2 regions of the Curtobacterium sp. NPDC090223 genome follow, and region 1 is predicted to be linked to the other one. Evidence: riboswitches for the same ligand, from Rfam matches in the RefSeq annotation. Region 1 holds a riboswitch; the other holds the start of a gene.
What was found. Region 1 has a riboswitch for thiamine pyrophosphate ahead of thiM (hydroxyethylthiazole kinase). Riboswitches for the same ligand answer to the same signal wherever they lie in the genome.
Positions count from the first base shown of each region.

Region 1 (3,397 bases):
GTACGGGTACCTGCCGACCCGGCTCGAGGGAGCCACCGGCACGTGGGGGCTCGTGTTCGCCACCGCCGCCACGGTCGTGGCCCTCGGGGTGTCGAGCGCCGTGCAGCCGATCGCGAAGCGCGTGCACTCGGTCACGTCGGCCCGGGGTCTGGCGTGGGCGGTGTTCCTGATGACGCTCGGCATCGCGGTCGTCGGGGTCGCGATCGTGCTGCAGTCGGTGTGGGTCGGGCTCGCCGCGAACGTGGTGATCGGCGTCGGGATCGGGTTCGCGCTCGTGTCGTCGTTGCTCGAGGTGCAGCGGATCGCGGGGCCGCGGGACCTCGCCGGGCTGACGGGAGTGTTCTACGCGGCGGCGTACGCCGGGTTCCTGGCGCCGGCGGTGATCGCCGCGGTCGCGAGCGTCGTGGCGCTGCCCGTCATCATCGCGGTGATCGTGGCGCTCGGGCTCGTGTCGTGGGTCGGCGTCCTGGTGTCGTCCCGGCGGCACATCCCGGCGGCGTAGGGCGCCCGGGCTCGCACCGTGCGAGGTGCGACGTACGGTGCGACCTACGGTGCGACCTACGGTGCGAGGTTCCGGACACGGTGCGACGCCCTGGGCCTCGCACCGTGTCCGGAACCTCGCACACTGCGGGAAGCGGCGCGCGGCGGCGCGCGCAGCGGCGGCGCGCCGCGCTACAGCCGGTCGCGGAGCCAGCTCGGGCCGCGCGTGGAGACGGCAGCGCCGAGCGCCGTCACGCGCTCCCGGAGCTCCCGGTCCGCCGTGACGACGACGACCGGGGCGTGCCCGGCGTCGAGCGCCGCTGCGGCAGCGTCGACGATCGCGTCGTCCCCGGACCCCGCCGCGCGCTCCACCGACACGAGCCCGCCGACGCGCGACCCGGCACCGGCGACATCGGCGGCACCAGCGGCACCACCAGCGGCACCACCGGCGGCGGCAGGGGCACCGGCGGCGTCGGCCGCATCCACCGCGCGGCCCTCGAGCACCACGGTCCAGCGCGGCCACCACTGCGTGAACCCGAGCTCGAGCGCGTCGGCGGGCAGCCCCACCGCGGCGAGCGCCGTCACCTCTGTGATCAACCGCGACGCGGCCCCCGCCCGGTCCTTCCACCACCCGTCCGGCACGCTCCCGACGACGTTCGCCGCGTCGACGACGACGTGCGGCGTGGTGCCGATCGCGTCCCGCAGCGCGGGCCAGGACGCCCCGAAGCCCGGGTGCAGCGGCAGCGCGTCGACCTCGGCGAGCGGGATCCAGGAGAGCGCCAGGCTCTCGCGGTCGCTGATGACCGGCTCGAACGGCGCGCTGGCCCGTCCGACCACGGTCGTGTAGGTCCAGAACCCGAGGTCGAGCACCGAGGTGTGCCGGAGGTCGATGCCGTCGAGCGGCACCCCGGCCTCTTCCGCGGACTCCCGGAGCGCCCCCGTGACGGCGTCCTCGTGCTGGTGCCGTGCGCCGCCGGGGATGCCCCAGGTCCCGCCGTGGTGGCTCCACTCGACGCGGTGCTGCAGGAGCACGCGGCCGTGGCCGTCGTCGACGAGCAGTCCGGCGGCGCCGAACACGCCCCACGCCTTGGTGCCGTCGGGTCCGTACGCCCAGGCGTCGCCGGGATCGCGGGGGCCGGGCGGCGGACCGGGAGGCAGGTCATCGGGCACGCACCCACCCTTCCACACGCTGCCGTGGACGGGCCGTCATGTGACCGCGGGCGTCGTGTACGGTGCTGATCGAGACACGGGGTGCCGCATCCAGCGGCTGAGATCACACCCGTCGAACCTGCTCGAGCTCGTACTCGCGAAGGGATCGTCCATGGAAACTCCTGCGCCCGCATGGCCGGAACGCACCGCTGCACTCCTCGAGGCCGTCAGGGCCAGGAGCCCCCTGGTGCAGTGCATCACGAACACGGTGGTGCAGAACGTCACGGCGAACGTGCTGCTCGCCCTCGGCGCCTCGGCCGCGATGGTCGACGTGCCGACCGAGGCCGGCCCGTTCGCCCACGTCGCCGACGCCCTGCTGGTGAACACCGGCACGCCGCACGCCGAACCGCGGGCGGCGTCGCTCGAGGCCGCCGCCGCTGCCGCCGGGTCCGGCACGCCGTGGGTGCTCGACCCGGTCGCGGTCGGTTCGCTGCCGGTGCGCACGGCCCTGGCCCGTGACCTGCTCGCGCTCCGCCCGACCGTCCTGCGGGGCAACGCGTCCGAGGTGCTCGCCCTGCTCGGGTCCTCCGCCGGTGGGCGCGGCGTGGACAGCACGGCCGGCACCGACGACGCGCGTGCGTCCGCCGTCGATGCGACCGCCGGGAGGCTGCTGGGCGCGGTGGCCGTGTCGGGTCCCGTCGACCTCGTGGTCGGGCCCGGCGACGCCGGCGTGCCGGTTCGGGTCGCGAACGGCACGGAGCTGCTCACGCGGATCACGGGCGGCGGCTGTGCGCTCGGGGCGGTGATCGCCGCGTTCGCGTCGGTGGCCCCCGGGGACCCGGTCGCCGCTGCCGTCGCGGGTACGGCCGTGCACACGATCGCGGCGGAGCTCGCCGCGCGGGATGCCGGCGGGCCGGGCACGTTCCAGCCGCTGTTCCTGGACCGCCTGGCGTCGCTCACGCCGGACGACGTCGTCCGCGAGGCACGGATCTCCGAGGAGACGGCGGCATGAGGGACGTCGGCGTCTACCTGGTCACCGACGGGGCGCTCGCGGACCGGCACGGGCACGGGGTGCTCGGCGTCGTCCGGGCCGCGGTGCACGCCGGGGTCCGGATGGTGCAGGTGCGGGACAAGCAGGCGAGCGCCCGGGACCTGCTGGCGCTGACCGCCGCGGTCGCGGACGCGGTCGGCGACCGGGCGGAGGTGGTCGTGGACGACCGGCTCGACGTCGCCCTGGCCGCTCGGCACGCCGGGCACCGGGTCGCCGGCGTGCACCTCGGGCAGTCCGACGTGCCGGTGTCCGCGGCGCGGGCGCTCCTCGGGCCGGACGCGCACGTCGGGTTGACCGCGAACACCCCGGCGCACCTCGCGGCCCTCGACCGGCTCCCCCGCGGGACCGTGGACCTGCTCGGCGTCGGGGTCGTGCACCCGACGTCGACGAAGCCGGACCACCCACCGGCGCTCGGGCACGACGGGTTCGCCCGGCTCGCTGCGGCGACGGACCTGCCGTGCGTGGCGATCGGCGGGGTCGACCTCGACGACGTCGCGCCCCTGCGTGCCTCCGGTGCGGCGGGCATCGCCGTGGTGTCCGGCATCTGCGCTGCGCCGGACCCCGGTTCGGCGGCCGCGGCGTACGTGGCGGCGTGGGCCGGCTCCGGAGCCGAGCGCCCGCACGACGTGGGCCGACGTGACGGAGGCGAGCCCGGCCTCCCGTCCGGATCGGAGGACGCGCGGTGAGCGGGCCGGTGCGGGTGCTGAGCATCGCCGG
Region 1 is NZ_JBIVCN010000001.1:96,024-99,420, reverse strand. It holds gene ACIPJY_RS00460 (MFS transporter) at 1-502, shown strand, start outside; gene ACIPJY_RS00455 (NUDIX domain-containing protein) at 673-1,650, opposite strand; TPP riboswitch at 1,718-1,813, shown strand; gene thiM (hydroxyethylthiazole kinase) at 1,802-2,641, shown strand; gene thiE (thiamine phosphate synthase) at 2,638-3,366, shown strand; gene thiD (bifunctional hydroxymethylpyrimidine kinase/phosphomethylpyrimidine kinase) at 3,363-3,397, shown strand, end outside.

Region 2 (3,397 bases), on a different contig from region 1:
GTCGTCGGTCGGGCCCTCGACCCCGGAGTTCCAGGACCGGTTGTGGCTCTCGCCGTCGTTGTTGTCCTCACCGTTGGCCTCGTTGTGCTTCTCGTTGTAGGCGACGAGGTCGTACAGCGTGAAGCCGTCGTGCGCGGTGATGAAGTTGATGCTCGCCTTGGGCGTGCGGCCGTCGTGCTCGTACAGGTCCGCAGATCCGGAGATGCGGGAGGCGAACTCGCCGAGCGTCGAGCTCTCGCCCCGCCAGAAGTCGCGGACGGTGTCGCGGTACTTGCCGTTCCACTCCGACCACTGCGGGGGGAAGTTGCCGACCTGGTAGCCGCCGGGGCCGACGTCCCACGGCTCGGCGATGAGCTTCACCTGCGACACGATCGGGTCCTGCTGGACGAGTTCGAAGAACGCCGAGAGCCGGTCGACCTCGTAGAACTCGCGGGCCAGGGCCGACGCCAGGTCGAACCGGAAGCCGTCGACGTGCATCTCGGTCACCCAGTAGCGGAGCGAGTCCATGATGAGCTGCAGCGAGTGCGGGTGTCCCACGTTGAGCGAGTTCCCGGTGCCCGTGTAGTCCATGTAGTAGCGCTTGTCGTCGTCCATCAAGCGGTAGTACGCGGCGTTGTCGATGCCGCGGAAGGACAGCGTCGGACCCATGTGGTTGCCCTCGGCGGTGTGGTTGTAGACCACGTCGAGGACGACCTCGATGCCCGCACGGTGGAGCTCGCGGACCATCGTCTTGAACTCCTGCACCTGCTGGCCCTGGTCGCCCGAGGATGAGTAGTGCGAGTGCGGGGCGAAGAACCCGATGGTGTTGTAGCCCCAGTAGTTCGACAGGCCCTTGTCCTGCAGCGTCGAGTCGTTCACGAACTGGTGCACGGGCATCAGCTCGAGCGTCGTGATCCCGAGGCGCTGCAGGTGCTCGATGACCGCCGGGTGCGAGACGCCGGCGTAGGTGCCGCGCTGTTCTTCCGGGACGGCGGGGTGCGTCTCGGTGAGGCCCTTCACGTGCGCTTCGTAGATGACGGTCTCGCCGTACGGGGTCCGCGGTGCGCGGTCGCCCTGCCAGTCGAAGAACGGGTTGATCACGACGCCCTTGACCATGTGCGCCGCGGAGTCCTCGTCGTTGCGGGAGTCCGGGTCGCCGAACGTGTACGAGAACAGGGACTGGTCCCAGTCGATCTCGCCGCTCGTCGCCTTGGCGTAGGGGTCGAGGAGGAGCTTCTCCGGGTTGCACCGCGCGCCGGTCTCCGGGTCGTACGGGCCGGAGACGCGGAAGCCGTAGAGCTGCCCGGGGCCGACGTTCGGCAGGTAGGCGTGCCAGACGTAGGCGTCGACCTCGACGAGGGGAACGCGTTCCTCGGTGCCGTCCTCGTCGAACAGACAGAGCTCCACGCGCTCAGCGACCTCGCTGAACAGCGCGAAGTTGGTGCCGCTGCCGTCGTAGGTCGCGCCGAGCGGGTAGGGGTTGCCGGGCCAGGTGTGCAAACGATCCTCCAGAGATGGGTCTTGCCAAAGGTATCGACGGGTCCCTGTGCTGTCCGCTGCGCGCTGATGTCGGTGGACGAACGGCATCCATCCACAGCGGAGTAGCGTCGCCGCCATGGCCAACATCGTCACGCAGATCGCAGACAAGGTCCGACCCATCGACGTCTCCACGAACTACGGGGACCCGGTCGAGGTCGGCGACCAGACGCTCATCCCGGTGTCCCTCGGCTGGTTCGGCTTCGGGGGCGGCGGGGACGGGGACGACAACGGCGGCGGCGGTGGCGGCGGCGTCTCCGTGCCGATCGGGGCGTACATCCGTCGCCCGGGCAAGGACCTCGAGTTCGAGCCGAACCTCATCTCGCTCGTCGCCGTCAGCATCCCGCTCGTCTGGGTGACCGGCACGGTGCTCCGGAAGCTCGTCCGAGTCCTCAAGAAGTAGCCCCGTCACGGGGCCGAGGGCAGCGGTACACTGCCAGGACACACACGGGAGTCCGGGATCGCCGGGCTGAGAGGGAGCGAGCAGCGCTCCGACCGTCGAACCTGATCCGGGTCATGCCGGCGCAGGGAGGAGTCCAGAACGATGCCCACGCGCATGCCGTCCACAGTTCGTACCCCCACGATCGCCGCGCCGAAGCGGTCGCTCCGCTGGCGGGTCGTCGACATCGTCGTCGCGAGCGTGCTCGCCGTCGCGGTCGGTGTCGTCTTCAAGCTCTGGGAGTTCGGCTACGAGCCGCTCGCCGCCGCGGTCGCCCTGCTGCTGCCCGGCACCCAGGCGCTCTTCGGCGGCGTCTGGCTCCTCGCCGGACCGATCGTCGCGCTCGTCGTCCGGAAGCCGGGTGCCGCGCTGTTCGCCGAGATCGTCGCGGCCAGTGTCGAGGCCCTGCTCGGGACGCAGTGGGGATGGAGCACCCTCGAGGCCGGCCTCGTGCAGGGGCTCGGCGCGGAGATCGTCCTCGCCCTGTTCCTGTACCGCGTGTACCGGCTGCCGGTCGTCGTCCTGGCCGGGGCCGCCGCCGGCCTCGCGATGGGCATCAACGACTCCGTGCTCTGGTACGCGGGCTACGACGCTGCGTTCAAGGGCGTCTACATCGTCTGCGGCACGATCTCCGGCGCCGTGATCGCCGGCGTCGGCTCGTGGCTGATCGTCCGGGCGCTCGCCCGCACGGGGGTGCTGTCCTCGTTCGCGGCCGGTCGCGAGCACACCCGGCGCCGTCCGACCTCCTCGGCAGCGTGAGCACACCGGGCGTGCACCCCGCCCGGATCGAGTTCCACGACTGGGGCTGGCGGTACGCCGACCGTGTCGCCTGGGCCGTCCGCGGCGTCGACCTGGTCGTGGAGCCGGGGGAGCGGGTCGCGGTCGTCGGGCCGTCCGGCGCCGGGAAGTCCACGCTCCTCCGGGCCGTCGCAGCGGTGCTGCCGGACGAACCGGACCCCGACGACGACACCGCCGCCGCGGTCCGGGGCACGGTGCTCGTCGACGGCGCCGCGCCGCAGGCCGTCCGCGGCCGTGTCGGGCTCGTCATGCAGGACCCCGAGGCGCACACCGTGATGTCCCGCGTGGGCGACGACGTGGCGTTCGGGTGCGAGAACACCGGCGTCCCGCGCGGTGAGACGTGGGAGCGGGTCCGGTCGGCGCTCGACGTCGTCGGACTCGACCTGCCGCTCGGCCGCTCCACGACGATGCTCTCCGGCGGGCAGCGGCAACGGCTGGCGCTCGCCGGGGTGCTCGCGATGCGCCCGGGCGCCCTCGTCCTCGACGAGCCGTGCGCGAACCTCGACCCGGACGGCGTGCAGCAGGTGCACGACGCCGTCGCGGCCCTGCTCGCCGACACCGGGGCGACCCTGCTCGTGGTGGAGCACCGCATCGGGACCTGGCTCGACCTGGTCGATCGGCTCGTGCTCCTCGAACCGGGCGGTG
Region 2 is NZ_JBIVCN010000003.1:238,108-241,504, reverse strand. It holds gene glgX (glycogen debranching protein GlgX) at 1-1,479, opposite strand, end outside; gene ACIPJY_RS08615 (hypothetical protein) at 1,595-1,918, shown strand; TPP riboswitch at 1,954-2,063, shown strand; gene ACIPJY_RS08610 (ECF transporter S component) at 2,060-2,713, shown strand; gene ACIPJY_RS08605 (ABC transporter ATP-binding protein) at 2,710-3,397, shown strand, end outside.
Region 2: linked by a shared signal. The riboswitch ahead of ACIPJY_RS08610 (ECF transporter S component) and the one ahead of thiM (hydroxyethylthiazole kinase) in region 1 are both predicted to bind thiamine pyrophosphate.